Regions from separate parts of the Massilia phyllosphaerae genome, predicted to be linked through region 2. Evidence: predicted binding sites of a transcription regulator. Region 2 holds the regulator's gene; the other holds the start of a gene.

Region 1 (16,093 bases), on a different contig from region 2:
CGCGCCGCCGCTGCCGCTGCGCGCCTCGGCCGGCGCCGATCCGCATGAACCATCGCCTGCCACCGCCGCGGCACCACGCTCGGCGCGTGCCAAGGCGCTCGATGCGCGTGCGCGGCGCACCAAGCTGACCCCCACCCGGATCGAAGCGCCGCGCCTGCGCGTGCCGGAAAGCGACGAGCCGGAATTCGTCAAGCGCAGCCGCAAGCAGGAGCACTCCAGCCGCACCCGCCGCATCGCGATGGCCATCGGCGCCGTCGTGCTGCTGCTGGTGCTGGCGGCCCAGCTCGTGCTGAATTTCCGCAACGTGCTGGCGGCGCGCTATCCGGGCGCGCGGCCGGCCTTGGGCGCCGCCTGTGCCCTGCTCGGCTGCCGCATCGAACTGCCGACCCAGATCGACAATCTCGCCATCGAGAACGGCGAATTGACGACGCTCGGCCCGGACACGTATTCGCTCAATACCCTGTTACGCAACCAGGGTAATCTCGTGCAGGCCTGGCCGAGCATCGAACTCGAGCTGACCGACGCCAACGACAAGGCCGTGCTGCGCCGCGTGTTCGCCCCCGGCGAGTATCTGCCGCAAAACGGCGCTGCCGCGCCCGGCGGCTTCGGCCCGCGCTCGGAACAGCCGATCAAGCTGCATTTCGCGCTGGCCGACCTGAAGCCCTCCAGCTATCACATATTCATCTTCTATCCTTAAGGTTTCACATGACCAAGACTTCGCTGATCTGCGGCTCGATCGCCTTCGACAAGATCATGCAATACCATGGGCGCTTCGGCGAAACCCTGCTGGCCGACCAGCTGCATCGCGTGAACGTCTCCTTCCTGGTGCCGACCCTGCGCACCGAATACGGCGGCTGCGCGGTCAACATCGCCTACAACCTCAACATGCTCGGCGGCGAGCCGCTGATCATGGGCACCATCGGCCAGGATGGCGGCGACTACCTCGACCGCATGGAAAAACAGGGCCTGGCCACCAACGCCATCCGCACCATCGGCGACGCCTATACCGCCCAGTGCTTCGTCACCGCCGACCTGGACAACAACCAGATCAACGCCTTCCACCCGGGCGCGATGCAGTTCTCGCACGAAAACAGCCTGGCCGACTACCTGCCGCTGCGCGTGGCGATCATCGCTCCGGACGGCCGTGACGGCATGATCAAGCACGCACGCGACTGCGCCGAGCGTGGCGTGCCCTTCATCTTCGATCCGGGCCAGCAGCTGCCGATGTTCAACGGCGAAGAACTGCTGACCTTCATCGGGCAAGCCGCCTACCTGGCCTGCAACGACTACGAATTCGAGATGGTGATGGACCGTACCGGCCTGACGCTGCACGACATCGCGTCGCGCCTGGATGCGCTGATCGTCACCCGCGGCGAACAGGGCTCGAGCATCTACGCCGGCGGCGAACACCACGTCATCCCGGCAGTCACGGCGAGCGCCGTGGTCGACCCGACCGGCTGCGGCGACGCCTATCGCGCCGGCCTGCTGTACGGCATCGCCAACGACCTCGACTGGCCGACCACCGGCCGCATCGCCAGCCTGCTCGGTGCGATCAAGATCGCGCACCAGGGTGGCCAGAACCACAGCTTCACGGCCCAGGAGATCGCCGACGAGTTCGAGGCGGCGTTCGGCTATCGCTACTGATCGCGGCGCACGCCATCCGTCAATAAAAAAGGGCCCAGGTCCGGCTTGCATGCCGGGCCTGGGCCCTTGGCGTTTCTACTGCCGTTGCCGGCGTCGCCTTACATCATGACGAAGGCCTGGCCGAAGCCCTGGCGCAGCAGGTACTGGATGATCTGCAGCAGGATCACCGCGACCAGTACGGTGATGTCGAGGCCGCCGAGCGGTGGAATCACGCGGCGCAGGGGACGCAGCAGCGGGTCCGTGAGCGCACGCACGAAGGGTGCCAGCGGCGCATGCGGATTGATCCAGCTGAAGATGACTTCGATGATCAGCAGGCCCATGAAACCGTAGATGATCCAGTTCAGGATCCGGAACAGGGCATACAGGAATACCTGCTGCCCGGTCCAGCCGGCCAGCAGCATGACGGCACTCGCGACCAGCACCACCAGGAAGGCGCCGATCAGGCTGGCCCAGTCGTAACCGCCCATGCCTGGCACGACGCGGCGCAAGGGGCGTACCAGCCAGTCGCTCAGGGTAAAGATGAACTGCCCGATCGAGGCAGGTGGGCGGACCCGGATGACCTGCATCCAGAAACGCAGCAGCAGGACGCCGCCGAGGACACCGGCCACGGTATCGACGATCAACTGAAGAATGGGCAGCACAAAGACTCCTTAAAAAAAAACCGCTGTGTGAACTTCACACAGCGGTATTTTGCCTGATCCAGACGTGGAACGGCAGCTGTTACGGACGGCTGCTGGTCGGGAACGGCCATGCGGCTGCCGGCGTGAGGACCGATTTGGCGGCCGGCTGGGCGCCGTCCTTGGTCTCCTGCTTTGCGTCCTGCTTGGTGTCCGACTTGGTTTCCGTTGCCGCTTCGGCTTTGGTTTCCGCTTTGCTGTCAGCCGAGGTGTCCGCTTTCGCTTCAGGCTTGGCTTCGGCCTTCGGCGCGGCGGCTTTTTTTGCTGCCGGCTTTTTCGCGGCCGGAGCCGATGCTTTCTTTGCTGCGGCCGGCGCTGCCGGTGCCGTCGACGCGGTCGATGCCGCGGCTTCCGGCTTGGCGGCGGCCTGCTTCACTGCCGACTTGGTGTCGGCGGTTTTGGTGGCTGCGGTCTTGGCCGGGGTCTTGGCTGCGGCGGTCTTGGTTGCGGCAGCTTTCACCGGTGCGCTGGTGGCAGCGGTTTTGGTTGCGGCAGTCTTGGTTGCGGCAGTCTTGGTTGCAGCAGTCTTGGCCGATGCAGCAGTGGTCTTGGTTGCAGCAGTCTTGGCCGGTGCTTTGGAAGCGGTGGTCTTGGTTGCGGCAGTTTTAGTTGCAGCAGTCTTGGCCGGTGCTTTGGAAGCGGTGGTCTTGGTTGCAGCAGTCTTGGTTGCAGCAGCTTTAGCCGGTGCTTTGGCAGAGTTGGTCTTGGTTGCAGCAGTCTTGGCCGGTGCTTTGGCAGCGGTGGACTTGGTTGCAGCAGCCTTAGCCGGTGCTTTGGCAGCAGTAGTTTTGGTTGCAGCAGCTTTGGTCGCGGTCTTGGCAGCGGTCTTGGTTGCAGCAGCTTTAGTCGCGGTCTTGGCAGCGGTCTTGTTTGTAGCAGCTTTAGCCGGCGCTTTGGAAGCAGTGGTCTTCGTTGCAGCAGCTTTGGTCGCGGTCTTGGTCGCAGCAGTCTTGGCGCCCGTCTTCGCCCCTGCCGAAGCCGAGCCCTTGGAAGCGGCGGTCTTGGTTGCAGCAGCTTTGGTCGCGGTCTTGGCAGCGGTCTTGGTTGCAGCAGCTTTAGCCGGAGCTTTGGAAGCAGTGGTCTTGGTCGCAGCAGCTTTGGTCGCGGTCTTGGCAGCGGTCTTGGTTGCAGCAGTCTTGGCCGGTGCTTTCGAAGCAGTGGTCTTGGTTGCAGCAGCCTTGGTCGCGGTCTTGGCGGCGGTCTTGGTTGCAGCAGTCTTGGCCGATGCTTTGGAGGCAGTGGTCTTGGTTGCAGCAGCTTTTGCCGGTGCTTTAGCAGCGGTGGTCTTGGTTGCAGCAGTTTTGGCCGGTGCTTTGGCAGCAGCGGTTTTGGTTGCGGCAGTTTTGGTCGCCGGTGCCTTGGTTGCAGCGGCTTTCTTCGCTGCAGGTTTTGCTGCCGGTTTGGCTGCCGGTTTTGCGGCGGCTTTTACGGCCGGCTTGGTTTCCGGCTTGGTTGCCGATTTAGCCGCTGCTTTTTTAGCGGCCGGTTTTTCTGCAGCGGCAGCTTTTGCTGCCGGCTTTGCTGCGGCTTTCTTGGTGGCTGTTGCCATTTTAAGTTCTCCTTCTCTGCGATGAGAAATACGCTACAAGGTTTGAACCCGTCCAACCCAGTCTGCTTGGTCGGGCGAATTATTCATCGGCGCACACACGGTGTCTGCGTCAATGAATCCGGCACCAGCTGAACTGCTGCAACTCCTCAAGTCTGCAGCGCTTCAGCTATCGTCGTCGCCGACGACCGAAACGACTGAAGTCCGACGGTTCACTACGCCATTCACATCGCTGCCATGAAGCGCGCGAAAAGAAAAAGCCGCCATGCCCGAAACTTATTCAGGCAATGCGGCTTGTTCTTTTCGCTAAGCTCACGCGCATACTGAATGAATCAGCGTCCCATTTTCGATCGGTCTGTTTCCCGCTTAACGCCTTTAAAACAGGCGTGTTCACGTTTTGACAAATTCAATCACGTAAGGTACATGAAAACCTTGTCAGTGCGCAACCCGCACACAATATTTTTCATGCCTTTGCATATGGGGGAACCCGTAATATCAATCTTTTAGATCGATCAACGCGATAACGTTTGATTCCTTCTTCGTTCTGCTTCGTCCGAAAAAAACAAGCGCGCCAACTGCGTCGCTGTTACTGCCATCGTTTCTATTGCTATGACTCCCCTATTACTGCAATTGCATAAGGCCTTTATATACAGGCTTTATTCATCGCCGCCGCCGACCTGCAGCAAGTCCATTTTGCTCAACCAGGCGAGTCCGCGCAGCAGCGTCGGGCGGTCGCACGGCCCCAATGTATCGAGCAATTCATCGACCTGCATCGGCTGCGATTCGATCGATCCGAAGATCAGGCCGAACTCTTCCAGCGTCGGCAGCGACGCCGCCGCGAAGCGGTTGATCGCCAGTTCGCGGTACTGGCGCAGCAGCGCCAGCGATGCATCCGGTGCGAGCGTCACCAGCGAGGCCGGCGTGATCTGCGCGCTCGGATACGACGCGAACAGTGCGAACGGATCCTGCCGGTCCGGCACCACTTGCGGCAGCGGCGGCGCCAGGGCCGCATCGGCGCGGCGCCGCTCATCGAGCTCGCTCCACAAGGCGCGGTAGCGCGCGAACACCACCGCCCAATCGAATTCCTGCAGCGCGCGCAGGCGCCCGCTTGCGCCCAGCTGGCGGCGCAGGTCCGCGTCGCCAATCAGCCGGGCATAGGCCTGCGCGAGCTGCGCGCCATCCACCGACACCGCCTGGCTGGTATGACCGCAATACATGTCGTAGCTGTCGACGCCATCGTCGTAACGCTGCGCGAGATCAAGTCCGGCGCCCGCTTCCGGCATCACCGTCGGGATGCGATAGCCATCGACGCCATCCCGCACTGTGTCGCGATGGCCGTCCCAGTCGCTGACCACGCACGGCAGCCCGGCCGCCATCGCCTCCAGCGCGGCCAGGCCGAAGCTGTCCTGGACGCTGTCGGCGAGCGCGGTGAAGACGTCGGCGGCGGCCCAGGCATCCTGCCGCCTGTCCGCCTCGCGTTCGTCCACCAGTACCAGCCGGATCGAAGGACAGAGCGCGGCGGCCGCTTCATGGATGGCCTGCGGCACCGCGTCGCCGGCGAATGCACCGCACAGGATCAGGTGCACGCGCTGGTCCGGCTGCCCGCCCTGCTGCTGCGCGCGTTCGAGCGCGCTGAACATCTGCTGCGGATGCGCCCCGGCGTGGAACGACAGGGGACCGGCGCACAGGAAGGCGACGTCGCCGTCGCCGATCTCGAGCATGCGGCGGGCGGCGCTGCGCCGTTCGCCATCGATGCCCAGGTCGGCGCAATGCACGCCGAGCGGAATCAGCGGCAGCTGCGGCAACTCGAAACGCTGGGCGCCGAGGCGCGCACGCAGATAGTCGGCCTGGCGCTCGAGGATCCGGCGCACGCTGTCGCGCACCACGCGCGATGGGCAGATCACTGCGTCCCAGCTGCGCACCGGCGCTGCCAGCAGACCGGCGAGCGCACTCATCCCCGCATGGCTGGCGGTGCTGTGGGCAAGCCCGCACAGGCTGTAGCGGCGCTCGCCGATGCCGAGGCGGCGCCAGGCCAGGCGCTCGATGCCGGGCGCCGGGTGGTACAGGATGCCGTAGTGGCCGATATCCTGCGGCCGGCCACGGGCGATGCGCTCGACCCGGCCCTGGTAGCCGTGCGCGCGCAGCAGGCTCTCGCATGCCTTTGCGTGCGCCTCGTCGTCGCTGAAGCAGCCGACCCGATCGAGCGCCGCGCTTTGCGCCACCGCACGCAGCAAGCCGGCGCCGGCAGCTTGCCGCGCCATCGGCTTGTGCCCGCCGGACGCATAAGCGTCGGGGACGTAGTGCAGGGCAAAGCGGTCCGTCATGTGGTCTCCAGCGCCGTATCTGAACTTGAGCGCATCATAGCCGCACTATCAGGCTTATGGCGCGAGGCACGCATCCATCGTGCGCGCGTGTCGCGATCGTGCCCCGATGGTACCTGCGATCGCAAGCGCGGACCACGGCGCTGCGCCGTTCGGGCCCGCCATCCAACAGGGTGTCCGCATCCGGTCGACAGCGCCCGGAACCGGTCATGGCGGGTCGCCCGGCCGCAGGCGAATTCCCTTCCTCATCAAGCACTTGGCAAGTGGCACGCGGCTTGCAAACGGATGTGGCGAACGCCCTGTTCGAACCCTCACACCACTGAAAGAGACCCATGACCTTCCACCGTTTTACGAAGCGCATCCACGCAGCCGTCCTGGTCTGCCTCGCACTCGCCCTGCCAGCCCACGCCCAGACCGGCCGCGGACCGGCCACGCCCGAAGAAGCCGCGCACGTCGCGCAGATCGCGACAGCGTCCGACAAGGACCCGGTCGCCACGATGACCTCGGCCGACGGCCGCTGGTTCCAGAAGTGGAGTGACGAGGTCCCCGACTACAACTTCAATCCCGACAAGGCCGCCCTCTGGCTGATGAACGGCGCGGCCAAGGGTGAATTCAAGCGCGTGGTCATTTTCCAGCACGCCGTCAGCACCGCCGCCTTCCAGCTGCAGCACCACATCCAGGACCCGCGCAAAATATCGGAGAACTTCGCGGAGAGCCTCGAGAGCGTCACCCTCGCCGGCCTCGAAGGCGTGCTGCGCGCTTACGAGAACATGCTGCCCACCCATCCCGCGATCCGCTCCGCGGAGCTGGACGCGGCGCTGGCGGCGCGCGACAAGGGCACGCTGGCGCAATTCGTCGCCGCCCTGCCGCCGATGCCGCGCCGCTGATCGGACCCGGCCATGATGCGAATCTTATTGGCGCTGCTGTCGGGCTGCATGCTGTACGCCGCGGCCGCGGCGCGCACCCCGGCCTCGCCCACGTCCACGTCGATGGCGACGCCCGAGGCGCGCCTGATCGACGAGATCGGCAGCCACGCCGAACTGATGCCCAACCTCGAGCGGCTATGCGACGACATCGGCGCCCGCCTCACCGGCTCGCCGCAGCTGCAGGCGGCGCAGCAATGGGCGATGGCGCGGCTGCGTGCCTACGGCGCCGTCGGCGTCCATCTGGAAGCCTACGACATGGGCCGGCCCTGGCGGCGCGGAGCGGCACGCGCACGCCTGCTGAATGCCAGCGGAATGGCGCTCGAGGTCGTGCAGAAAGGCTGGACCGAAGGCACGGCGAGGCCGGTACGCGCCGAGGTCGCGCTGCTCGACGTCAAGACACTGGACGAGTTCAAGGCAGCGGCGCCGGCGCTGAAAGGCAAGATCGTGCTGGTCGAGTCCGCACCGCGGGCCACGCCCGAACAGCGCAAGGACCCGGCCTGGTTCGCCGACGCCAGCCGCGCGGTCCGCGACGCGCAGCTGGCCGGCGTGCTGCTGGTCTCGTCCAAGGACAACGGCCTGCGCGACATGTGGGGCGGCCCGCGCTCGCTGTTCGACCGCCATGCCGCGATCGTCACGCGCGAGCACGCCAACCTGCTGAAACGCCTGCTGGCGCGCGGCATCGTGCCGCGGGTCGAGCTGGAGCTGAAAGGTGGCTTCGACGCGCGCCCCGTCCTGGCCTACAACGTGGTCGCCGACTACCCCGGCAGCGACGCCGGCGGCGAGATGGTCGTGCTGGGCGCCCACCTCGACTCCTGGGACCTCGGCAGCGGCGCGGCCGACAACGGCAGCGGCGTCGTCGCCATGCTGGAAGTGCTGCGCGCCTGGCATGCGCTCGGGCTGCGTCCCAAGCGCGCGCTGCGCATCGTGCTGTTCTCGGGCGAGGAGCAGGGCCTGCTGGGCAGCCGCGCCTACGTCGCGGCGCACCGCGGCGAACTGGATCGCATCCAGGCCGTGCTGGTGCAGGACACCGGCAGCGGGCGCGTGACCGGCTTTCCCGACATGCGCAACGACGCCTGGTACGCGGCACTGACGAAGGCGGTGGCACCGGCCGCCACCCTGGGACCGCTGGACGTGCAGTACGGCCCCGCCGGCGGCTCCGACTTCGAGCCCTTCGTCAACGCGGGCGTGCCGGCGTTTCCGGCGCTGCAGGACGAGCGCGACTACCGCAGCCACACCCAGCACAGCCAGGTCGATGCGGTCGACCACGTCGACCGTGCCGCGCTGACGCAGGCGGCGCAGGTGCTGGCGGTGGTGGCGTGGGGACTGGCGAATGGGGAGCGCCTGCCTTATGGCGCAACGGCGGGGGCAGCAGCGACGGCGAAGTAAACGCCCGGACCTGCTGATCCAAATAAAAAAGGCCGGATCCTTGTTCAGGATCCAGCCTTTCCTTATCAGGCTGACGCTACGGGAACCGGCATCAATCCCAGTTCAGCGCACCGCCGGTCTGGTACTCGGTCACGCGCGTCTCGAAGAAGTTACGCTCCTTCTTCAGGTCGATCATCTCGCTCATCCACGGGAACGGGTTCTCTTCGTTCGGGAACAGCGGATCGAGGCCGATCTGGACCGCACGGCGGTTGGCGATGAAGCGCAGGTAGCCCTTGAACATCGCTGCGTTCAGGCCCAGCACGCCGCGCGGCATGGTGTCTTCGGCGTAGCGGTATTCCAGCTCGACCGCCTGCAGGAACAGGTTCTTGATGTCTTCGCGGAACTCGGCGGTCCACAGCTGCGGGTTTTCCATCTTGATCGTGTTGATCAGGTCGATGCCGAAGTTGCAGTGCATCGACTCGTCGCGCAGGATGTACTGGTACTGCTCGGCGGCGCCGGTCATCTTGTTCTGGCGGCCCAGCGCCAGGATCTGGGTGAAGCCGACGTAGAAGAACAGGCCTTCCATCAGGCAGGCGAACACGATGATCGACTTCAGCAGCTTCTGGTCGGCCTCGAGCGTACCGGTCTTGAATTCCGGATCGTTGATGACTTCGATGAACGGGATCAGGAATTGGTCCTTGTCGCGGATCGACGGGATCTCGTTGTAGGCGTTGAAGATTTCCTTCTCGTCCAGGCCCAGCGATTCCACGATGTACTGGTAGGCGTGGGTGTGGATCGCTTCCTCGAACGCCTGGCGCAGCAGGTACTGGCGGCATTCCGGCGCCGTGATGTGGCGGTAGGTGCCCAGTACGATGTTGTTGGCGGCCAGCGAGTCGGCGGTCACGAAGAAGCCCAGGTTGCGCTTGACGATGCGGCGCTCGTCTTCGGTCAGGCCGTTCGGGTTCTTCCACAGCTCGATGTCGCGCTGCATGTTCACTTCCTGCGGCATCCAGTGGTTGGCGCAGCCGGCCAGGTACTTGTCCCAGGCCCATTTGTACTTGAACGGGACCAGCTGGTTGACGTCGGTCTGGCCGTTGATGATGCGCTTGTCGTCGGCGTTGACGCGCTTGGCGACATCGGCCGAGCTTGCTTCGGAGGTGGCTGCGGGGGCCGGCGCGGCGGCCGGTTCGTCGTCCCAGGAGAGAGCCATGATGAGTTCCTTCTTGAATTCTTGGTGGCAGCACGATTGGCTGCCAATGTCGTTTGCCGGAAAACCGTCATTCCCGCGCAGGCGGGAATCCAAGTTTTGTGGTCCACCACGAACTTGGGCCCCCGCCTGCGCGGGGACGACGTGCTTGACTTCTTAGCTTAACGCTTCAAATACGCTTGCTGATTACTGGCAGGCTTCGCACTCGTCGAAACCGGCGTCGCCCGGACGCAGGTAGCAGGCCGCGCCTTCGACGATATCCGCCGAAGCCGCCGGTGCTGCCACCGGCGCCGCTGCCGCTGCCGCCGGGGCCGCCGACAGGCCGCCATCCACCGGCACCGCATTCAGCGCGCCGGTACGGGTGGTCGACTTCTCCATGTGCGTCGCGGCGATGGTGCGCAGGTAGTAGGTCGTCTTCAGGCCGCGCAGCCAGGCCAGTTTATAGGTTTCGTCCAGCTTCTTGCCCGAGGCGCCGGCCATGTAGATGTTCAGCGACTGGGCCTGGTCGATCCACTTCTGGCGGCGCGAGGCGGCTTCCACCAGCCACTTCGGCTCGACTTCGAAGGCGGTGGCGTAGATGTCGCGCAGGTCTTGCGGGACGCGGTCGATACGCGACAGCGAGCCGTCGAAGTACTTCAGGTCGTTGATCATGACCTCGTCCCACAGGCCGCGCGCCTTCAGGTCGCGCACCAGGTAGGAATTGATCTCGGTGAATTCGCCCGACAGGTTCGACTTCACGTACAGGTTCTGGAAGGTCGGCTCGATGCAGGCCGACACGCCGATGATGTTCGAGATCGTCGCGGTCGGGGCGATCGCCACGCAGTTCGAGTTACGCATGCCGAATTGCTTCACGCGGCTGCGGATCAGGCTCCAGTCCATGGTCTCGGACGTGTCCTGCTCGAGATAACCGCCGCGCTCTTCCGCCAGCAGCTTGATCGAATCCTGCGGCAGGATGCCACGGCTCCACAGCGAACCTTCGTACGACTCGTAACGGCCGCGTTCCTCGGCCAGCTCGGTCGACGCCAGGTAGGCGTAGTAGCAGACGGCTTCCATCGAGCGGTCGGCGAACTCCACGGCTTTATCCGAGGCGAACGGCACGCGCATCATGTGCAGGCAGTCCTGGAAGCCCATGATGCCCATGCCGACCGGACGGTGGCGCAGGTTCGAGTTACGGGCCTTGTCGACGGCGTAGTAGTTGATGTCGATCACGTTGTCCAGCATGCGCATCGCGGTGCGGATGGTCTTCTGCAGCTTGACCGCATCCAGGCCGTCGCCCTTCATGTGGGCCGGCAGGTTGACCGAACCCAGGTTGCAGACGGCGATCTCGTCGGCGTTGGTGTTCAGCGTGATCTCGGTGCACAGGTTGGACGAGTGCACCACGCCCACGTGCTGCTGCGGCGAACGGATGTTGCACGGGTCCTTGAAGGTGATCCACGGGTGGCCGGTCTCGAACAGCATCGACAGCATCTTGCGCCACAGGTCGAGCGCTTCGACTTTCTTGTACACGGTCATTTCGCCGCGCGCCGCCTTGGCTTCATAGCCGAGGTAGGCTTCCTCGAAGGCCTTGCCGACCTTGTCGTGCAGGTCCGGCACTTCCGACGGCGAGAACAGGCTCCACGAACCCTTTTCCATCACGCGCTTCATGAACAGGTCGGGAATCCAGTTCGCGGTGTTCATGTCGTGGGTGCGGCGGCGGTCGTCGCCGGTGTTCTTGCGCAGGTCGAGGAATTCCTCGATGTCCAGGTGCCAGGTTTCCAGGTAGCCACAGACCGCGCCCTTGCGCTTGCCGCCCTGGTTGACTGCCACGGCGGTGTCGTTCGCCACTTTCAGGAACGGGACCACGCCTTGCGACTTGCCGTTGGTGCCCTTGATGCGCGAACCCATCGCACGGACCGGAGTCCAGTCGTTGCCCAGGCCGCCGGCGAACTTCGACAGCAGCGCGTTTTCCTTGATGCCGTCGTAGATGCCTTCCAGGTCGTCGCTGATGGTGGTCAGGTAGCACGACGACAGCTGCGAGCGGCGGGTGCCCGAGTTGAACAGGGTCGGGGTCGAGCTCATGAAGTCGAAGCTCGACAGCAGGTGGTAGAACTCGATCGCGCGCGCTTCGCGGTTTTCCTCGCGCAGGGACAGGCCCATGGCGACGCGCATATAGAACGCCTGCGGCATCTCGATGCGGGTTTCGCGGATGTGCAGGAAGTAGCGGTCGTACAGGGTCTGCAGGCCGATGTAGCCGAACTGCAGGTCGCGGTCGGCGACGATGGCCTTGGCCAGCTTCTGCAGGTCGAACTTGCCCAGCTCTTCGTCGAGCAGCTCGGCGGCGATGCCCTTGGCGATGTATTGCGGGAAGTAGGTGACGTATTCCGCCGCGGCGCCGGCTTGCGGCACTTCGTGGCCGAACACTTCCTTGCGGATGGTGTGCAGCAGGATGCGTGCGGTGACCTGGCTGTAGGCCGGGTCTTTTTCCATCAGTGCGCGGGCCGCCAGGATGGCCGACTTGTGCAGCTCTTCGACCGGCACGCCGTCGTACAGGTTCTTGACGGTTTCGGCCAGGATGGCGTCGGCGTCGACGTGCTTTTCGAGGCCGGCGCAGGCGGCATTGATCAGGCTCGCCACTTCGTTCATGTCCAGCGCGCGGCGCACGCCGCCGTCGACCACGGTAAATTGCTGCGCAGCGACCTGGGCACCGCCCGACGCTTCCTTGGCGGCGCGGCGCTCGTCCATGCGCTTGGCACGGTACAGCACGTATTCGCGCGCGACGTCATGCTCGCCCGAGCGCATCAGCGACAATTCCACCTGGTCCTGCACGTCTTCGATATGGAAAGTGCCGCCGTTCGGCTGGCGGCGCACCAGCGCGCCGACCGCGTTGGTGGTCAGCTCGCCGACCAGCGCGCGGATGCGTGCCGATTCACGGCCGCTCTCGCCGTTCACGGCGAGGAACGCCTTGGTCAGCGCAACCTCGATCTTGTTCGGCTCGAACGGCACCACGGCGCCGTTGCGGCGGATGATGCGGTAATCGGCCTTGGCGACCAGCTCGGCGGCACTGCTGCCGGCCGTCGTTGTGACGTTGGGATTGATGGAAATGGCCGAAGATGTTTGCATTGGGGCTCCCGATGCCAACCCATTAATGTTGGCAACCTAGTAACTTTTTGAGAATGGTGAACGGGGACGCATGATTGGAAAACGCTCGTTGCGCCCCTGCTCCTACTGTTCTGCTTGCTGGCGCCGACCACTAGATATAGTGATGGACCGGCGTTAGAACCTAATTGTAGTCGATATTAAGCGAGCTCATGAGATTTGCTCGGCGGATTTTTTTATAGTGCCGAGCTTGACATTTGCTAAAGCCCGATCAATGAAGCCTCCGCCCGATAGCAAGCACTAACATCACGTTTTGAGGGCGCAACCATGGTGCGCTTCATGCACCAGCCATGCCCGGGAGCGCTCGAATGCTGCAATGGCGAAAAGGCAACAGCATCTGCCTAACGCATGAGCACGATCAAGGTTCCGGTGCGTTGATGTTCAGTTTCTGCATCTGGTAACGCAACTGGCGCACGCTGATGCCGAGCAGGCTGGCGGCCTGGGTGCGGTTGAACTGGGTCTGGGTCAAGGCCCGCAGGATGATGTCGCGCTCGACCTGGTTCAGGTAATCCGGCAGGTTGCTCGGCAGTTCGCCGGCGCCGAGCGCGGCCGCCGGTTCCGATGCCGCAGGCGCCGGCTGGACCGCTGCGGCAGGCGGCAGCGCCAGCTCCACGGCCGGTGCCCCAGTAGCCGGCGCGACCGCGGCCGGCGGCGGCGCAGCGGGCGCGGACGGCGCCGCCTCCCCCACGCGCGCCCCCTTCAGCAGCAGGTCGCCGGCCTCGATCACGCCATCGTCGGCAAACGCCAGCGCCCGTTCCAGCACGTTTTCCAGTTCGCGCACGTTGCCGGGGAAGGCATAGCCCTGCAGCGCCGCCAGCACACCGTCGCCCAGGCGTGCGCCGCCCGGACCTGCCAGCCGCGCCAGTACCGCATCGACCAGCAAGGGCAGGTCGTCGAGGCGCTCGCGCAGCGGCGGCAGCGTCAGTTCGATCACGTTCAGGCGGTAGAACAGGTCCTGGCGGAACTGACCGTTCTCGACCAGCCTGGCGAGATCCTTGTGGGTGGCGCTGATGATGCGCACGTCGACCGCTTCCTCGGCGGTGGCGCCGATCTTGCGCACGCGCCGCTCCTGGATCGCGCGCAGCAGTTTCACCTGCATCGCCAGCGGCAGGTCGGCCACCTCGTCCAGCATCAGGGTACCGCCGTTGGCGGCCTGGAAGAAGCCGTCGCGCTCGTCGCTGGCGCCGGTGAAGGCGCCCTTGCGGTAACCGAAGAACTCGGCCTCCATCAGCGCTTCCGGGATCGCGCCGCAATTCACCGCCACGAAAGGTTTATTTGCACGCGCACTCTGGGCGTGGATCTCGCGCGCGGCCAGTTCCTTGCCGCTGCCCGACTCGCCGTTGATGGCGATCGGCGCCTGCGAGCGCGCCAGCCGCCCGATCTGGGCGCGCAGCGCCCCCATCGCCTGCGACTGGCCGATCAGGCGCGAACTTCCCTGTGCCATGCCCTGCCCGCCGCCGTCCCCTGCCTGCGCCGCGGCCTTGCCGCCGCCGTCGGACAGCTTCAGGGCCGAACGCACCATGGTGCGCAGGTCGTCCAGCACCACCGGCTTGGACACGTAGTCGAACGCGCCCGCCTTCAGCGCCACCACCGCGTTCTCGGCGCTGCCGTAGGCGGTGATCACGGCGATCGGCGTGCTGCGGTAACTGGCCGCCACTTCGCGCACCAGTTCCAGCCCGAGTCCATCCGGCAGGCGCATGTCGGTCAGCACCAGCGCATATGTAGTGGCGGCCAGCAGCGACCGCGCTTCGCGCACGGTGGCGGCGCTGTCCACGTCCAGGCCCATCTTGAGCAGGGTGATCTCGAGGAGTTCGCGGAGATCCGCCTCGTCGTCGACCACCAAAATCCGCGGTGCACTCATGCTTTGTTCCCAGGCTCTCTAATATATATACGGCGGTCTACGCGGACGCCCCGAAGGTGATCACGAAGCGGCCGCCCGGCGCGCCGCCGGCACTGTCGTCGGCCCGGTATTCGTAGTCGAGCATGGCGCCGTTGTTCAGGCACAGCTCGCGCGCCAGGTACAGGCCCAGGCCCGTGCCCTTGCTGGACGTAGTATAGAAGGGCTCGAACAAGTGGGCACGCACTTCCGGCGTGATGCCGGGGCCGTCGTCCTGCACGTGCAGCTCGACCCGCCCGGTGGCGTCCAGCACCGGAAACACCCGGATGCTGGCCGCGGCGCCACTGGCATAGCGGATGGCGTTGCCGAGCAGGTTGACCAGTACTTCGCGCAGGTGCAGGCTGTCGAAGCGCACGCTCCTGCCGCCGCTGTCGCCAATCCAGACCATGTCCGCGGCCAGCTTTTGCGTTTCCGTGAATTCGGCGCGCAGCTCGGCCAGAAAGGCATCCAGGGCCACTGGCGTGCCGTTCGGCTGCACCTTGCGCGACAGTTTCAGGATGTCCTCGACCATGCGGTTCACGCGCACCACGTTGTCGTTGACGATGCGCAGCAGGCGCGTCTCGGCCGGCCCGTGCAGGTCCTCGGCCAGCAGCGAGGTCGCGTGGCCGATCGCCGACAGCGGATTCCTGACCTCGTGCGCGATGCTGGCCGTGAGCCGGCCCATCGACGCCAACTTCAGCTGCTGCGCCTGGTTTTCGATGGCGCTCACGTCGCGCATGAAGATCACGCTGCGCTCGACCGCGCCATCGGCGGTGCTGTCCGGCGTACCGACGCTGGCGAAGCGCAGCTTCAGGTGCACCGGCTGGTCGAGGCGGCCACGTACCGCGCCGTCCAGTTCGTGCCAGCGCTTGATGGTCACGAAATCGGGCGGCGCCATGCCGTCCGCGCCGCCATCGGCGAGCCAGGCCTCGAAGCCGTGCGCCACCGGTTCCAGCGCCGCCACCTCGGCCAGGCGGAAGCCGGTCTGGCCTTCTCCCTCGCCGCTGTCGAGCTCGAGCCCGAGCATGCGGCGCGCCGCCGGATTGGCAGAAAAGACGAAGCCGTCGCGCCCCAGCACCAGGATGCCGTCGTCGACGTCGTCGACCACGATGCGGTAGATCGCCTGCTGGATGCGCAGGTCGGCGCCACGCTGCGCGGCCAGCTCTTCCTGGCGGATCAGCTTGGCGGCCAGCCGGTTCACCACCAGCACCAGCGCGAAAAAGGCGGCGCCGCTCATCCCGGCCTGCATCAGCGGCGGATCGTTGAAACGCAGGATCTGCCAGACGCTGTCGCCGAGCACGAACAGGGTCGCCAGCGCCGCCGAGAACAGCGCCATCAGCAGCGGCGCCAGGATCGCGGCGCCGGCCAGCGGGAACAGGTACAGCAGCCCGAAGCC
Region 2 (16,093 bases):
ACGAAGTCCTGGAAGGCGCTGATGGCGCCGGCGTAGTCGGCCGAGGTGAAGCGGGCGTAGGCTGCGTCGTAGGCCTGTTTTTCGGTCGGCAGCACTTCGGCGGTCTGGCCGTCGATGGTTTCCTGGCGCGGCTCGAGCTTCTTGATGCGGGCGTCGAGGTCGGCGTACAGGTCTTTCTGGCCTTTCTGGGCCATGGCGATCTGGTTGCCCAGCACTTCGATCTGGCCGCGCAGGGCGGCGATTTCGCGCATTGTCTGCTCGTGCTGGTTCAGCATGTCGACCGTGACGTTCTTGTCGGCTTTGGTGTCGATGCGTGCACTGAGGTCGCGGGACATGGCGTCGACCTTGGCGCGCAGGTCGAGGATGGCGCGGCGGGCTTCGTCGTCATCGAGAATGCCGGCGCTCGCCTGCAGGGGCATCCAGGCAGCCAGGGCGAGGGCGACGGCCGCGAGGCGGAACTGGGACAGTGTGATCATCTTCGAGTCTTTCATGGGGAAACGGGGCGGGAAGCAGTCTGCACCGCTTCCCGCCCCGCTGTCAATCAGCCGCAGACGGCTCGTTGCGGACGAATACGCCGCGAAGGATTGTCCGATTACTGATAGACGATGTCGGCACGACGGTTCTCGGCCCAGACGGATTCGCCCGAACCGGTTGCCTTCGGCTTTTCTTCGCCCAGCGAGACGGCTTCCATCTGGCTGTCGGCCACGCCCAGGGCGGCCATCGACTTGCGCACGGCTTCGGCGCGCTTCTGGCCCAGGGCCAGGTTGTACTCGGTGCCGCCGCGATCGTCGGTGTTACCCTGGATCAGGATGTGGCGCTGCTTGTTCTTGGTCAGGAACGCCGAGTGGTTTTCGACGACCGCCTTGCCATCGTCACGGACGACGTAGCTGTCGAAGTCGAAGTACACGCTACGGTTTGCCAGGACGCCTTTCGGGTCGTTCAGCGGATCGACGTTGCCGGTTTCGACCGGGCGGATGTCACGGCTGGTGTCGGCCGGCGGGGCGGTGTTGGCGACCGGCGGTTTTTCGACAACCGGGGTTTCCTGCAGTTTCGGGGTCGACGAGCACGCCGACAGCAGGGCGGCTGCCGACGCGATGAAAGCTACACTCTTGAAGTTGCTCATGGGGTTTTTCTCCTGGTCAAAAAATATTTACTTCTTCACTTCATAAACGGGCCCCAGCTGGGCTCCCGGATATTTCCCGCCTGGGTCGTCAAGCGCTGCTTGACGCGTCCATCGACCGATACCACGGCCAATGCGACGCGACCGCCGCCCTTGGTCGCATACATGATGTACTTGCCGTTCGGCGAAAAACTCGGTTCGGAAGCCCCGTCGGCCAGGCGCAGTTCCTGGCCGCTCGCGAGGTCCATCGCATACAGGGAGAAACCCCCTTCGCGTTGTGAAATCCACGCCAGCGTCTTGCCGTCGGAGGATACACGAGGACTGATGTTGTAGCTGCCTTTGAACGTGACGCGGGTGGCCTGGCCACCGCCCACGCTCATCTTGTAGATTTGCGGTCCGCCGCTGCGGTCGCTCGTGAAGTAGATGCTCTGGCCGTCGGCCGAGAACTGCGGCTCGGTGTCGATGCCGTTGCTGTTGGACAGGCGGCGCATGCCGCTGCCGTCCGCGTTCACGATAAAGATCTGGGTATTGCCGGTCTTCGACAGCGCCAGCGCCAGCTTGGTGCCGTCGGGCGACCAGGACGGGGCCGAGTTGCTGCCGCGCTCATTGGCGACCACGGTGCGCTGGCCGGTCACCAGGTTCTGCACGTAGATCACCGGCTTGCGCAGCTCGAACGATACGTAGGCGACCTTGGTGCCGTCCGGCGACCAGGCCGGCGAGATGATCGGTTCCTTGCCGTGCGCGGCGATCTGTTCGCCTTCGCCGTCGGCATCGGCCACCACCAGCTGGTAGTCGCGGCCGGCGCGGTTTTCCTTCACGTAGGCAATGCGGGTCGAGAAGATGCCGCGGCTGCCGGTCAGCTTTTCGTAGACGTCGTCGGCGATGCGGTGCGCTTCGAGGCGGGTGTTGCGCGGGCTGACGGTATCGCCCAGCTGCGACAGCTGGCTCTTCTTGACGGTGTCGTACAGCTTGTAGCGGACTTCGAAGCGGCCGTCGGCGGTTCGCTTGACCGAGCCCACCACCAGCGCGTCGGCGCCGCTGGCCTTGAAGGCGGCCATGTCGACGCTGGCGCCGTCGGATATGGTCTGGCGCGCGTCGATGACCTTGAATACGCCGCTGCGCTGCAGGTCAGCGCGGATGATGGCGGACACCTGTTCCGGTGCCACCGATTCATCGGCAAAAGCGGCCACCGCGACCGGGATCTGGTTCGCGCCCACGCCGGCGATTTCGACGTTCAGTTGGGCGTGTGCGGCCGCGCCCATCAGCAGGCTGGCCGAGAACAGCAGGGTATGTAGTTTCTTCATGAGTCTCTCGGATAAGTTAAGGTCGAGTCATTTCAGTTCAGGTCCTTCATGTGGAAGTTGACTGAAAGAGAGCGCTCTACCGTACCATCTTTCTTCTTCGGTAGTGGTGACGATTTGTTAATACTGCGTTCCACGGCGTCGTCGAACTCGGGAATGCCGCTGCTCTTGACCTTCCTGACCGACACCACTTCGCCGGTCGGCAACTGCTCGACCTTGAAGCTGACGGTCGGATTGCCCGGCACGTCGGTGTCGCCCGCGTAGTTCGCATTGCTCTTGATCTTGGCTGCGATCGCGGCCTGGTAGCCGGCGTCGAGACGCGGTGCCGTCGACTTCTCGGCGGTGCCGGTGCTGCCCGGATTGCCGCTGCCGGTGATGCGTTTCGTCTCTGCGTCACGCGTCGCCTTGGCGAGCTTGGCCAGCTGGTCGGCTTCGGCTTTTTCTTTCGCAGCCTTGTCCTTGGCAGCTTTTTCCTTGGCCAGTTTCTCTGCCTTTTCCTTGTCGGCTTTTTTCTTTTCCGCTTCTTCTTTCTTGGCCAGCTCCTGCTGCGCTTTCTTGTCGGCGGCTTCGCGTTCTTTCTTCTCGGCGAGTTCGCGCTCTTTCTTCTCCGCCAGGTCGCGTTCCTTCTTCTCGGCCAGGGCCTTGGATTTCTTTTCGTCGGCCCGCTTTTGCTCCGCGCGCTGTTCTGCCAGCTCGCGTTCGCGTTCGCGCTCCTCTTCCTGCGCCTGCTTGCGCTTCAGCTCTTCCTTGCGCTTCTTCTCGCGCTCGAGGGCGATATCAGGCGTCTTCGGCTCAGGCTTGGCGACCGGCTCAGGCTTGGCGACCGGCTCAGGCTTGGCGACCGGCTCCGGCTTGGCAACCAGCGGGGGCGGGGGCGGCTCGACCGCGCGCGGCGTCGGTTCCGGCGGCGTCGTCTCGGGTTCCGGTTCGGGTTCGGGTTCAGGCGCCGGCGGCGGTGGCGGCGGGGCGGCCGACTGGACCTTCATGTCCCAGACTTCGGCTTCGACCTGGATCGGCGCAGTGGTCTGCCAGCTCACGCCGATATACAGGAAGGCCAGCAGCAGGGCGTGCACGCCCACCGCCAGGCTGATCGACGGCCAGCGTTTCGGTTCGGGCGGCACCCGGTAGGGCGAGCCGGCGGTGTCGTGCTTGGTCGTCATTTTGTCGCAAGGCCGACGCGATTGATCCCCATCTTCTTGGCTTCCGAAATCAGCTGGATCACGTCGTCGTATTTACTCTCGCGGTCGCCCGAGATCAGGACCGGATAGTCGGGATGGTCTTCGTGGGTGGCACGCAGGCGCTCGATCAGCGCGGTGCGGTCGGCCACGTCTTCCAGGCCCTGCGGGGTCTTGCCGACGATGCCGATTGACAGCACGCCCTTTTCCTTGACGGCGATCTGGATGTAGTCGCTTGGCGGCTGGGTGGTGCGCTCGGCGCTCGGCAGGTTGATCTCGCTCGGATTCTGGGACGGCGGTACCGCCATGAAAATGATGAGCAGCACCAGCATCACGTCGATGTAGGGCACGACGTTGATTTCCGATTTGAGCTTGCGGCGGCTGCTCCGCAAGTTGCTGTTGAAGGCCATGTGAGTCCTCGACGCGGCGATCAGCGCGACTGGCGCTGCAGGATGTTCGAGAATTCCTCGACGAAGCTTTCGAAGCGGATCGCGAGGCGGTCGATGTCGTGGGTGAAGCGGTTGTACGCGACCACGGCCGGGATCGCGGCGAACAGGCCGATGGCGGTGGCGATCAGCGCTTCGGCGATACCGGGGGCGACCGTGGCCAGGGTAGCCTGCTGCACGCTGGCCAGGCCGCGGAAGGCGTTCATGATGCCCCAGACCGTGCCCAGCAGGCCGATGTACGGGGAGACCGAACCGACCGAGGCCAGGAAGTTCAGGTGGGTGTCGAGCGAATCGAGTTCGCGGTGGAAGGCGGCGCGCATTGCGCGGCGGGCGCCGTCCAGCACGGCATTGACGTCGAGCGAGTCGCGCGCGGCCTGCTTGCCCTTGATGAATTCGCCCATGCCGGCTTCGAAGATGCGGGCCAGCGGGCCGCTCTGGTCACGCTGGCTGCTGGCGCTCTGGTGAAGGGTGTGCAGATTGCCGCCGGCCCAGAAGCTGCGCTCGAACTGCTCGGTCTGGCGGCGTGCGGCGCGCAATGCGAATACCTTACGGAAGATGTAGGTCCAGCTGAACAGCGACACGGCAAACAGCAGGGCCATGATCAGCTTGACGAGGATGTGGGCGTGGCTGATCAGGTCAACGAAGGAAAGGTCGGGGACTGCGTTCATCGGTGTGCGGTCTCTTTATTCAAATGGAATTGTTCAGGCGGCCCGCATTTTATCAGCGGCGATGTCAGGAATGGAACGGGGACGCAGTGTGGCGGCGTCGACGCAGCCGACTTTTACGCTGGCGCTGGCCAGCAGGGTGTCGCCGCGCCAGGCTTGCTGGGCAAACTGGACCGAGGCACGGCCGAGCTTTTCGATGTTCAGGCGCAGGGTCAATTCATCGTCCAGGCGCGCTGCACCGAGATACTCGACACTGGCGCTGCGCACGACGAAGGCGGCCCCTTCGGCGCTGAGCAGGTCTTGCTGGTGAATGCCGAGCGAACGCAGCCATTCCGTGCGTGCCCGCTCAAAGAACTTCAGGTAATTGGCGTAATAAACGATCCCGCCGGCATCGGTGTCTTCGTAATAGACCCTTACCGTCCAGGTAAAAACTGAAGGCATTTCAGCTGCCATAAATGATAGTGGGAAACATTTTACGCCATTTGATTATCTATATGTACTCTGGCGTACATAGCTATCAGCGTGAAATGTGAAGTAGTAGACGGGACATCTGGATGTCAAGCCAACAACTGTAACACTTTCTCACAACATGCGCCGCTAGCGAAACAAACCTGCGATTCGGGGTCAGAGCACATTCCTGGTGAATATTTTGACAAAAACATCTTCGCGGCGTCGCCGCGCACGACCTCGGTGCCGCGCTATAGCGACGCCTGCAAGAATTGTGCTCTGACCCCGAATTCGAATATCAGCTGCGCTTGACGTTGAACGGCGCGAAGCCCTGGCAGGTCGGCATCATCTCGATGGAATTGATGTTGACGTGCGGCGGCAGGGTGGCGATCCAGTAGGCGGTCGCGGCGATGTCGTCGGCGGTCAGCGGCTGGGTGCCTTCGTAGACCTTGGCGGCGGCCGCGTCGTCGCCTTTCAGGCGCACGTTCGAGAATTCGGTGCCGCCGCACAGGCCCGGCGCGATGTTGGTGGCGCGCACGCCGGTGCCCACCAGGTCGGCGCGCAGGTTCAGCGTGAACTGCTCGACGAAGGCCTTGGTGGCGCCATACACGTTGCCGCCCGGGTAAGGGTAGTGGCCGGCGACCGAACCCAGGTTGATCACCAGGCCGCTGCCGCGCTCGACCATCGACGGCAGCAGCGCGTGGGTCATGGTCACCAGGCCCTTGACGTTGGTGTCGATCATGGTCTCCCAGTCGGCCAGCGGCACCTCGTGCGCCGGCTTGGTGTTCAGGGCCAGGCCGGCATTGTTGATCAGCACGTCGATCTGGCGCCAGGATTGCGGCAGCATCGACAGTGCTTCTTCGATCGACGTTTTGTCGGTGACATCCATCTCGACCGGCAGCGCCGATTCGCCCAGCTCGGCGGCGAGCGCTTCCAGTCGCTCCTTGCGCCGTGCCGCCAGTACTACCTGATGGCCGTTCTTGACGAAGGTGCGCGCCATCGCGGCGCCGAAGCCGGCCGATGCGCCGGTGATGAAAACGATCATGGTTGGATTTCCGGGTGGATAAGCGGTGAAAGGACAATCACCGGATTGTAGCCGAAATGGCCATGCGAATGAGTCTTGCCAGCCCGCCATGGCCGTTCCTTGCTTCCCAACCGTCACATCACTTACAATCGGCAGCTCTGTTACTTCTCACGTAACTGGCGAAAACCGTGCGATCGCGCGGCGAAGGTGGACGTCCACCGGGGAACGTGAGATGCCGTCTTGCCGTTCGCCTGGGCAGCCATCAATGGTCGCACCGACTGTCCGTCGCGTGTCCGCTGTCCGTTCGCGGTCTCCGCCTGGATCGGGCGCGCCCATTGCCTGGACCTCTTATCGATTGGAGTTTTTTTCATGTTTGCAAAAGATCACACGCTCGCCAAGGTTGACCCGGATCTGTGGAATGCCATCCAGAATGAAAATCGCCGCCAGCAAGACCACATCGAGCTGATCGCCTCCGAGAATTACACGTCCCCGGCCGTGATGCAGGCACAGGGCTCCCAGCTGACCAACAAGTACGCCGAAGGCTACCCGGGCAAGCGCTACTACGGCGGCTGCGAATACGTCGACGTCGTCGAGCAGCTGGCGATCGACCGCCTGAAGGAACTGTTCGGCGCCGAAGCTGCCAACGTCCAGCCGAATTCGGGCTCGCAGGCCAACCAGGGCGTGTTCTTCGCCATGCTGAAGCCGGGCGACACCATCATGGGCATGTCGCTGGCCGAAGGCGGCCACCTGACCCACGGCATGGCGCTGAACATGTCGGGCAAATGGTTCAACGTCGTCTCCTACGGCCTGACCGAGCAGGAAGACATCGACTACGAAGGCATGGAGCGCCTGGCGCGCGAGCACAAGCCGAAGATGATCATCGCCGGCGCTTCGGCGTTCGCGCTGCGCATCGACTTCGAGCGCTTCGCTCGCATCGCCAAGGAAGTCGGCGCCTACTTCATGGTCGACATGGCCCACTACGCCGGCCTGATCGCCGCCGGCGAGTACCCTAACCCGGTGCCGTACGCCGACTTCGTGACCTCGACCACCCACAAATCGCTGCGCGGCCCGCGCGGCGGCATCATCCTGATGAAGGCCGAGCACGAAAAGGCCATCAACTCGGCGATCTTCCCGGGCATCCAGGGCGGTCCGCTGATGCACGTGATCGCCGGTAAAGCGGTCGCCTTCAAGGAAGCGCAGTCGCCGGAATTCAAGGCTTACCAGAAGCAGGTGGTCGCCAATGCCAAGGTGCTGGCCGATACCCTGACCGAGCGCGGCCTGCGCATCGTGTCGGGCCGTACCGAATCGCACGTGATGCTGGTCGACCTGCGCGCGAAAGGCCTCACCGGTAAGGAAGCGGAAGCCATCTTGGGCCAGGCACACATGACCTGCAACAAGAACGGCATCCCGAACGACCCGCAGAAGCCCTTCGTCACCTCGGGCATCCGCCTGGGCAGCCCGGCCTTCACCACCCGCGGTTTCAAGGAAGAAGACGCGGCCAAGGTCGGCCACCTGATCGCCGACGTGCTGGACAACCCGCACGACGCCGCGACCATCGAGCGCGTGAAAGCTGAAGTCAAGCAGCTGACCGACAAGTACCCGGTCTACGAGGTTTAAGTCCTCGCGTTCCACAGGCGCCTTCGGGCGCCGTTTTTACAGCAGTATCCAGTCAATTTGCGGCGCCCATGAAATGTCCGTTCTGTCAGCATGAAGACACCCAGGTCCTCGATACCCGCGTATCCGAGGTGGGCGATGCCATCCGGCGCCGGCGCCGCTGCGCCCAATGCGACAAGCGGTTTACGACCTACGAACGCATCGAACTGTCGATGCCGATCATCGTCAAGAAGGACGGCAGCCGCACCGAGTACGAGTCGGACAAGCTGCGCGGCAGCCTGCGCCTGGCCTTGCGCAAGCGTCCGGTCTCGGCCGAGGCGATCGACGCCGCCTGCGCCTCGATCGAAGAAAAACTGCTGACCAGCGGCCGCCGCGAAGTCGATACCGGCCACGTCGGCGAACTGGTGATGCAGGAACTCAAGCGCCTCGACAAGATCGCCTACATCCGCTTTGCGTCGGTCTACAAGAACTTCGAAGACCTGGCCGAGTTTCAGGAAGCGATCGCCGAAGTCGGCCAGCCCAAGAAATAGCGGGTCTCGTAAACGCCCGATGGCTGCGTTGCAGCCTCTCGCCGTAGTTACGTACTGTCTGCGAGGCTGCGCCTTGCCCTCGGGCGTTTGCGAGCCCCACTGGCTGCTGACTCTCATACTCCATTTTTAGTTCCGTCCGTACGGTTGAGGCGTCACACCGCCGGTCCGGGCTCGACTGTATATCGTTGCATCTCCTGTTCGTGAACGTGGAGGTGATCGATGCATGCCGCTGTCCGTGCAAGCCGGGGCGAGGCCGGCTTTACGCTGGCCGAAGTGCTGGTGGCCCTGTTCGTCGTCGCGCTCGGCATTGCCGGGGCGGCCGGCGTGCAGGCCATGGCGCTGCGCAGCGGCCGCGCGGCGGCGCGCATGGCCGACGGCGTCCAGCTGGCGGCTGCGCTGGCCGAGCGCATGCGTGCCAACCCGGCGGCGCTGGCGCTGGCGGACGCCGATAATCCCTATCTGCAGCTCGACTACGCCACCGACGCCGGGCCGCCGCCGTCCGGGCCCGCCTGCTATGGCGCCAGCGCTTGCGACACGGGCGAGCTGGCCCGCTTCGACCTGGCCGAGGCGGCAGGCGAGCTGGCAGCGCGCTTTGCGGGTGCACGCCTTGTGGCTTGCCGCGACGCTTCGGTGCCGGGCGCGTCGGGCGAGCCGTCGTGGTCCTGCAGCGGCGAGGCCGGCGCGCCGCTCGTGATCAAGCTCGGATGGCACGAGCCGGACGAAGCGGCTGCATTGCCGCGGGTCGTGCTGGCGCTCGCGGGAGGCGGCGCATGAGTGCGCGGCGCCTTGGGCGCGTTGCGCCGGTGCGGCGCCCCTGCAGCCGCGAACGCGGGCTGGCGCTGGCCGAGCTGCTGGTCGCGTTGACGGTGAGCCTGGCCGTGGTGCTGGGCGCCGGCCGCCTGCTCGGGCTGGCGGGCGAGGCTTACGCGGCGCAGACCGAAGCGGCGGCCATCGACGACGGCGGACGCTATGCGCTCGAGCTGATCGCGCGGGCGGTGCGCCAGGCGGCCTGGATCGATCCGGCGCAGGCGGGCGGCGACCCTGCCGTGCTGCCGGCGCACCTGGCCGGGCTCGACGCCCGTTCGCTGGCCAAGACCACGTTCGGCATCGACGCGCCCCAGCCGGATGCCGTGAATGGCAGCGACGTGCTGGCCTTGCGCTTTCCCGGCGCCGGGGTCGCGCCCGGCGGCGACGGCAGCGTGCTCGATTGCGCCGGCTTCGCCCATCCGGAAGGCGAGGAGGGCTGGAGCATCTTCTACGTGGCCAGGAACACCGACGGCGAGGCCGAGCTGCGCTGCAAATACCGCGGCACGTCCAACTGGGGCGCCGATGCGCTCGTCAGCGGCGTCGACGGCTTCCAGGTGCTGTACGGCGTCGACACCGACGACCCGCGCGACCATGTCGCCAACCGCTACCTGAATGCCGCCGCCATCGCCGGCCTCGACGCCGCACTCGGCCTGGGTGCCGACGTGGAGGCGCTGCACCGGCAGACTTATTGGAAACGCGTGGTCAGCGTGCGCATCGGCCTGTTGCTGCACGGCGCGCGGCCGACGCGGCGCGAGGGCGGGGCGCTCGGCTACGCACTGCTGGGCCCGGCGTATGGGTCGTCCGGCACGATGGACGCCGATCCCGGCAGCGTGCTGCACGAAGCGGACATGCCGGCCGCGCTGCGAGTGCGCGAACGGCGGCTGTTCACGGCGACGGTGGCCGTGCCGGCGGCGATGCCATGAAGCGCGTTCATTGCGCCACTTGTCGCTGCCGGAGGCAAGCCCGGCCATGCCTGCATGTGTACGCACGGCTTCACGGGCACCGGCGCTGGCACCCGCGCTTGCGCCCACAACTGCGCCCACGCGAGCGCGGCCTGGTCCTGGTCTGCGCGCTGCTCCTGATGATGGGGGCGCTGATCCTCGGCGTCTCCATTGCGCGCACCGCGTTTGGCTCGATGGCGGCGGCCCGCATGGAGCGCGAGCGCACGGTGGCGCGCGCGGCGGCCGGGATGGCGCTGGCCGACGCAGAGGCCGATATCGGCGGCACTACCGCCTCATCCTCTCCCCGCACCGCCTGGTTCGCCGGCGGCAGCGGCGGGTTCGCCGACGGCTGCGGCACCGGTAGCCAGGATCTCGGCCTGTGCCTGGAGGCGGCAGCGCCCTTGCCGCCTGCGTGGCAGGCTGTCGATCTCGCTGCCGAGGATGGCACGCCGGTGGTGCCGTATGGCCACTTCACCGGTGCCGTGCTGGCGACCGGCGGCGGCATGCTGCCGGCGCGCCTGCCTGGCTACCTGATCGAAAAGCTTGCACCGCCCGCCGGAGCGCCGTCGCAGAGCCTGTTCCGCATTACCGCCATCGGCTTCGGTACCCGCGCCACGACCCAGGTCGTGCTGCAGGCGATCGTGCGCAGGCCGGCGGCCACTGTGCCGCTAGCCGCTCCCACTGATCCGCCGGCGCCGGGCACGCCGGCCGGCGCCGGTTCACCGACCGGCCGCATCAGCTGGCGCGACATCCCGAATTGGCCCGAGCTGCACGCGCGGGCCCACCATTGAATCCAGATCGAGGAGACGGAATGAACAGGCGACACGGCTTTACCCTGGTCGAAATGCTGATCGTGCTGGCGATCATGGCGATCCTCACATCGATCGCGTGGCCCAGTTATGCCGGTTATATCGTGCGCACCCGGCGCACCGAAGGGCAGGTGGCGCTGATCGAGGCGATGCAGCGCCAGGAGCGCTATTTTTCGCGGCACAACAGGTATATTCCGTTCTCGGCGGCGTCGGAGGACGATGCCGAGGCCGCCGCCTTTTCGTGGTGGTCGGGCGACCGGGCGGCGCTCAGCGCCTATGAGCTGGACGCCTATGCCTGTCCCGGCCGCGTGTTGACCGACTGTATCGAGATCCGCGCCCGGCCCGGCACGCCCCGGGTCGACGCGCGCTTCCGCGATCCCGACTGTGGGGCGCTGACGCTGGACAGCCTGGGCAACCACGGTGCGCAGGGCATGGCGGATGGGCAGGGCGCGGGTTCGACCGGGAGCTGCTGGCCATGAGCGTCGCAGCCATGCCGCAGCGCGATCGACCGTACCGGCGGGCCGGTCTGTCGCTGGTGGAAACGACGGTCGTGCTGGCCGTGGCGGCCGTGCTGCTGGCGCTGGCGCTGCCGGAACTTGCCGTGCTGGTACGCCACCAGCAGCTGAAGAGCGCCAGCGGCGACTTGTTCGCCGCGCTCGGCCTGGCGCGCAGCCAGGCGCTGGCGCGCGGGCAGACCGTCAAGCTGCTGCCCCGCGATCCGCTCGGTGCCGACTGGCGCAGCGGCTGGCGCGTGTTCGTCGACCGTGACGGCGACGGCCAGCCGGGGCCGGGCGACGACATCATCGCCGAGCACGATCCGCTGCCGCACGGCGTGGCGGTCGCCTTTGCCTTCACCAGCACTGCGCCGCCTTACTATATCGCCTACAATGGCGCCGGACGCAGCTGCAGCGACAGCAACAGCGCGGCGGCGCGCTACGGCACGCTGTCGCTGTTCCACGGCGGCGCGATCCGCCGTATTAAAATCAACATGCTGGGACGGGCGCGCAGCTGCGATCCGGCGCGCGACGCGGCCTGCGACGGCGCCCCGGCGCCGCCGGGTTAGCTGCCGCCGGCGGCGGCGTTGCCGACCGTCCCCAGCCGAAACCGAAAGACACCGTGCAGACACCGAACAAGATCACCACCGACAGCGAAGGCATGGCGCTCGCCCTGGAATGGGCCGCCAAAGGCATGACCATCACCGCGCCGAACCCGCGTATCGGCTGCGTGATCGTGCGCGATGGCGTGGTCATCGGCGCCGGCCATACCCAGCCGGCAGGCCAGGCGCATGCCGAGATCCAGGCGATGCGCGATGCCAGGCAGCGCGGCCATGACGTGCGCGGCGCAACCGCCTATGTCACGCTCGAGCCCTGCAGCCACTACGGCCGCACGCCGCCGTGCTCGAACGCGCTGGTGCAGGCCGGCCTGGGCCGGGTGGTGGCGGCCATGGTGGACCCGAATCCGCTGGTGGCGGGACGCGGCATGGCGCAGCTGGAAGCGGCCGGCATGTCGGTTCGCCAGGGCGTGCTGGCCGAGCAGGCCTACGAGCTGAACATCGGCTTTTTCACGCGCATGCGCCATGGCCGGCCCTGGGTGCGCCTGAAGACGGCGGCCAGCCTGGACGGCATGACGGCGCTCGACAGCGGCGAGAGCCAGTGGATCACCAGCCCGGAGGCGCGTGCCGACGGCCATGCCTGGCGCGCCCGCGCCAGCGCGATCCTGACCGGTATCGGCACCGTCAAGGCCGACGATCCGCAGCTGACCGTGCGCGGCGTCGCGGCGCCCGAGGGCTTTACGCCGGTGCCGCCGCGCCGCGTGATCGTCGACAGCCGCCTCGATATCGCCATGGACGCGCGCATCCTGCAGGGCGAACCCTGCTGGATCGTGGCCGCCGTTCCGAATCCGGACAAGGAAGCCGCGCTGCGCGCCGCCGGTCACGAGATCATCCTGCTGCCGAACGCCCACGGCAAGGTCGACCTGCCGGCGCTGATGCTGGAGCTGGGCCGGCGCGAGATCAACGAGCTGCATGTCGAAGCCGGGGCCAGGCTGAATGCCTCATTGCTGCGCGAAGGCTGCGTCGACGAGCTGCTGGTCTACCTGGCCCCGAACCTGATCGGGCAGGGGCAGGGCATGTTCGCGCTGCCGCCGCTGGCGCGCCTGGACGACAAGCTCGCACTGCGCTTCCATGCCGTGAGCCAGGTCGGCCCGGACCTGCGCATCATGGCGCGCTTTCCCGGCAAGCTTGAGGGCGCAAACGGGCAATCCTGAATCATCAATCGAGTCATCCAAGAAAAAACTGAAGGAACTAGACGTATGTTTACTGGAATCGTCGCTGCCGTCGGCAGCATCAAGTCGGTCACCCCGCTGGCAGGCGGCAACGATGCGGGCGTGCGCCTGGCCATCGACGCCGGCGGCCTGCCGCTGGCGGACGTCGCGCTGGGCGACTCGATCGCCATCAACGGCGCCTGCATGACCGTGGTCGAGAAGGACGAAAGCGCCTTCACCGTCGACGTCTCGCGCGAAAGCCTGAACCGTACCGCCGGCCTCGACCAGCCGGGCGAGGTCAACCTGGAAAAGGCGCTGACCCTGGCCGAGCGCCTCGGCGGCCACCTGGTGTCGGGCCACGTCGATGGCCTCGGTACCGTGCACAGCTTCGAACAGGTCGGCGAATCGTACAAGCTGGTGGTGGATGCGCCGGCCGAGCTGGGCAAGTTCCTGGCCTATAAAGGTTCGGTGGTGGTCAACGGCGTCTCGCTGACCGTCAACGAGGTCGAGGACGTGGCGGCAAGCGGCGCCGGCAAGCCGGCCTGCTGCCGCTTCTCGATCAACCTGATCCCGCACACGATCGCCGTCACCACCCTGAAGCACCTGTCCGCCGGTGCCAGGGTCAACCTCGAGATCGACCTGATCGCGCGCTACGTCGAGCGCATGCTGAGCGCCGCCAAGGTCTGATTTCCGGGGCGCAAACGTGCCCGCCTGCGGCCATTTCGCGTAGACTGCCCGATGGCATTTGTTCATCGACAAGGACGTGAAATGAAACAGGTAAATACCAGGGAGATGGTGCGCGGCGCAACGCTGGCCGGCGTGCTGGCAAGCTTGCTGTCCGCCGCCGGCGTTTGTTCGGCCGAGCCGGCCGCCATGCGCAGTTACCGCGCGCTGGCGATGACGGCCGCCGGCGACCGCATTGCCGCCATTGAAACGGTGGAGGGGGACAAGCGGGCGCCGCATGTGACGGTGCGCGAGACCGCCGGCGGCCGGATCGCCGCTACCTATGAAAGCGTCGCCTGCGGACAATGCCGCTTCGATGCGCCGGCCTGGTCGCCCGATGGCAAGTCGATGGCCCTGATCGGGACCGATGCCAAGGCCGGCAGCGCCAGCGTGCTGGTGCTGCGCGACGGCAAGCTGGTCACCATCGCCACCCTCAAGGGCGTCGCCAACACGGTGCGCTGGTCGCCGGACGGGCGCCAGCTGGCCTTCCTGGCCACCGTCAACGCCAAAAAGCTCACCGGTGCAGTGGAAGCGGGTGCGCGCCAGGTCGGCGAGATCGGCCTGGCGCAGGAAGAGGACGAGCAGCGCATCGCGCTCGTTGCCGTCGATGGACCGGCCGGCGCCGAGATGCGCCTGGTGTCCCCGGCCGACACATTCATCTACGAATACGACTGGACGCCGGACGGCAAGGGCTTCGTCGTCACCAGTGCCAAGGGCAACGGTGACAACAACTGGTGGATCGCGACCCTGGGCCACGTCGATGCCGCCTCCGGCCGCCTGCGCGTGCTGGCGGCGCCGAAGATGCAGATGAACATGCCGCACGTGTCGCCGGACGGCCGCACGGTCGCCTTCATCGGCGGCCTGATGAGCGATTTCGGCTCGGTCGGCGGCGATGTCTTCACGGTGCCGATCGAGGGTGGCGAGGCGGGCGTCGCTACGCCGACCGATATCACGCCGGGTTTCAAGGGCAGCTTCAACGGCATCAGCTGGCGCGGGGCGGCCCTGCTGGCCTCGGTGCAGGCTGGCGCCGACACCGGCATTGCCAGCATCGATCCGGCGGCGCGCAGTGCCCGCCTGCTGTGGCAGGCGCCGGTCTCGGCGTCCGGCGCGCGCGATGGCCGTTTCGTGTTCAGCGCCGACGGCAAGGTCGCGGCCTCGGTCCACGAGGATTACGAGCACGGCCCGCGCATCGTCGCCGGACCGCTGGCCGCACTGGTGCCGATCACCCGCGACAACGACGGTTTCGCGCCGCAGGTAAAGGCGCGCAGCATTGCCTGGACCAACGAAGGCTTCAACGTGCAGGGGTGGCTGGTCGGACCGCGAACGGTGGATCCGGGCAAGAAGTACCCGATGATCGTGCAGGTGCATGGCGGCCCGGCGGCGGCCATCACGCCGCGCTACGTGTCGGGCGGCGAGGGCGGCAACAACCTCGTGCGCGCGCTGGTGGACAAGGGGTATTTCGTGTTCTTCCCGAACCCGCGCGGCAGCTATGGCCAGGGTCTGGCCTTCTCCAGCGCCAACAAGCGTGATTTCGGCGGCGGCGACTGGCGCGACATCCTGGCCGGCGTCGATGCCGCCATCCGCCAGGCACCGGTGGATAGTGCGCGCCTCGGCCTGATAGGCCATTCCTACGGCGGCTTCATGACCATGTGGGGCGTGACCCACAGCCAGCGCTTCAAGGCGGCGGTAGCCAGTGCCGGCATCGCCAACTGGATCAGCTACTACGGCCAGAACGGTATCGACCAGTGGATGGTGCCCTTCTTCGGGGCCACCATGTACGACGATCCGGCGATCTATCGCGCGGCCTCGCCGATCGAGTCGATCAAGTCGGCCACCACGCCGACGCTGGTGATGGTCGGCGAACGCGACGTCGAGTGTCCGCCGGCGCAGTCGCAGGAGTTCTGGCACGGTTTGAAGGCGCAGGGGGTGCCGACCGCGCTCGTCATCTACGAGGACGAGGGCCACGCGATCCGCAAGCCGGAGCACGTGGCTGACCAGCGGGTGCGGGTGCTGGCCTGGTTCGACCAGTATTTGAAGTGATCGGCCGTTCACAGCGGCCGTTCACAGGCAGGTTGAACGCGTGGACAGCGAAGCTGTCCACCCTACCCGTCACCGACGCGTCGGGGTAGGGTGGACGGGTTCAGGCGGTGCATCCATCCACGCAGCGCCAACCGGAGACATCACTTTTCCGGGTTCAGCACCACCTGCACATAATTGTCCGGATTCAGA

Evidence for each region. Region 2 encodes NrdR, which represses ribonucleotide reductase genes. Its sites were predicted from a motif close to CACNANATNTNGTG; they were not measured.
Region 1: a site for NrdR is predicted at 12,914-12,927, ahead of U1H99_RS01950 (ribonucleoside-diphosphate reductase subunit alpha). Genes of this name have one in related genera too.

The regions. Positions count from the first base shown of each region.
Region 1 covers NZ_JAXSQX010000001.1:429,739-445,831, reverse strand. The annotation lists gene U1H99_RS01990 (DUF3426 domain-containing protein) at 1-697, shown strand, start outside; gene U1H99_RS01985 (carbohydrate kinase family protein) at 706-1,644, shown strand; gene U1H99_RS01980 (YggT family protein) at 1,743-2,285, opposite strand; gene U1H99_RS01975 (transcriptional regulator) at 2,365-3,870, opposite strand; gene U1H99_RS01970 (glycosyltransferase family 4 protein) at 4,524-6,191, opposite strand; gene U1H99_RS01965 (hypothetical protein) at 6,521-7,075, shown strand; gene U1H99_RS01960 (M20/M25/M40 family metallo-hydrolase) at 7,088-8,500, shown strand; gene U1H99_RS01955 (ribonucleotide-diphosphate reductase subunit beta) at 8,592-9,689, opposite strand; gene U1H99_RS01950 (ribonucleoside-diphosphate reductase subunit alpha) at 9,873-12,785, opposite strand; gene U1H99_RS01945 (sigma-54-dependent transcriptional regulator) at 13,180-14,682, opposite strand; gene U1H99_RS01940 (sensor histidine kinase) at 14,720-16,093, opposite strand, start outside.
Region 2 covers NZ_JAXSQX010000006.1:479,807-495,899, forward strand. The annotation lists gene ybgF (tol-pal system protein YbgF) at 1-476, opposite strand, end outside; gene pal (peptidoglycan-associated lipoprotein Pal) at 593-1,123, opposite strand; gene tolB (Tol-Pal system beta propeller repeat protein TolB) at 1,159-2,424, opposite strand; gene tolA (cell envelope integrity protein TolA) at 2,457-3,581, opposite strand; gene U1H99_RS23375 (biopolymer transporter ExbD) at 3,578-4,006, opposite strand; gene tolQ (protein TolQ) at 4,027-4,710, opposite strand; gene ybgC (tol-pal system-associated acyl-CoA thioesterase) at 4,744-5,148, opposite strand; gene U1H99_RS23390 (SDR family oxidoreductase) at 5,453-6,199, opposite strand; ZMP/ZTP riboswitch at 6,341-6,442, shown strand; gene glyA (serine hydroxymethyltransferase) at 6,548-7,795, shown strand; gene nrdR (transcriptional regulator NrdR) at 7,864-8,322, shown strand; gene pilV (type IV pilus modification protein PilV) at 8,542-9,096, shown strand; gene U1H99_RS23410 (PilW family protein) at 9,093-10,052, shown strand; gene U1H99_RS23415 (pilus assembly PilX family protein) at 10,151-10,861, shown strand; gene U1H99_RS23420 (type IV pilin protein) at 10,882-11,358, shown strand; gene U1H99_RS23425 (GspH/FimT family protein) at 11,355-11,942, shown strand; gene ribD (bifunctional diaminohydroxyphosphoribosylaminopyrimidine deaminase/5-amino-6-(5-phosphoribosylamino)uracil reductase RibD) at 11,996-13,144, shown strand; gene U1H99_RS23435 (riboflavin synthase) at 13,190-13,828, shown strand; gene U1H99_RS23440 (S9 family peptidase) at 13,910-15,904, shown strand; gene U1H99_RS23445 (M16 family metallopeptidase) at 16,045-16,093, opposite strand, start outside.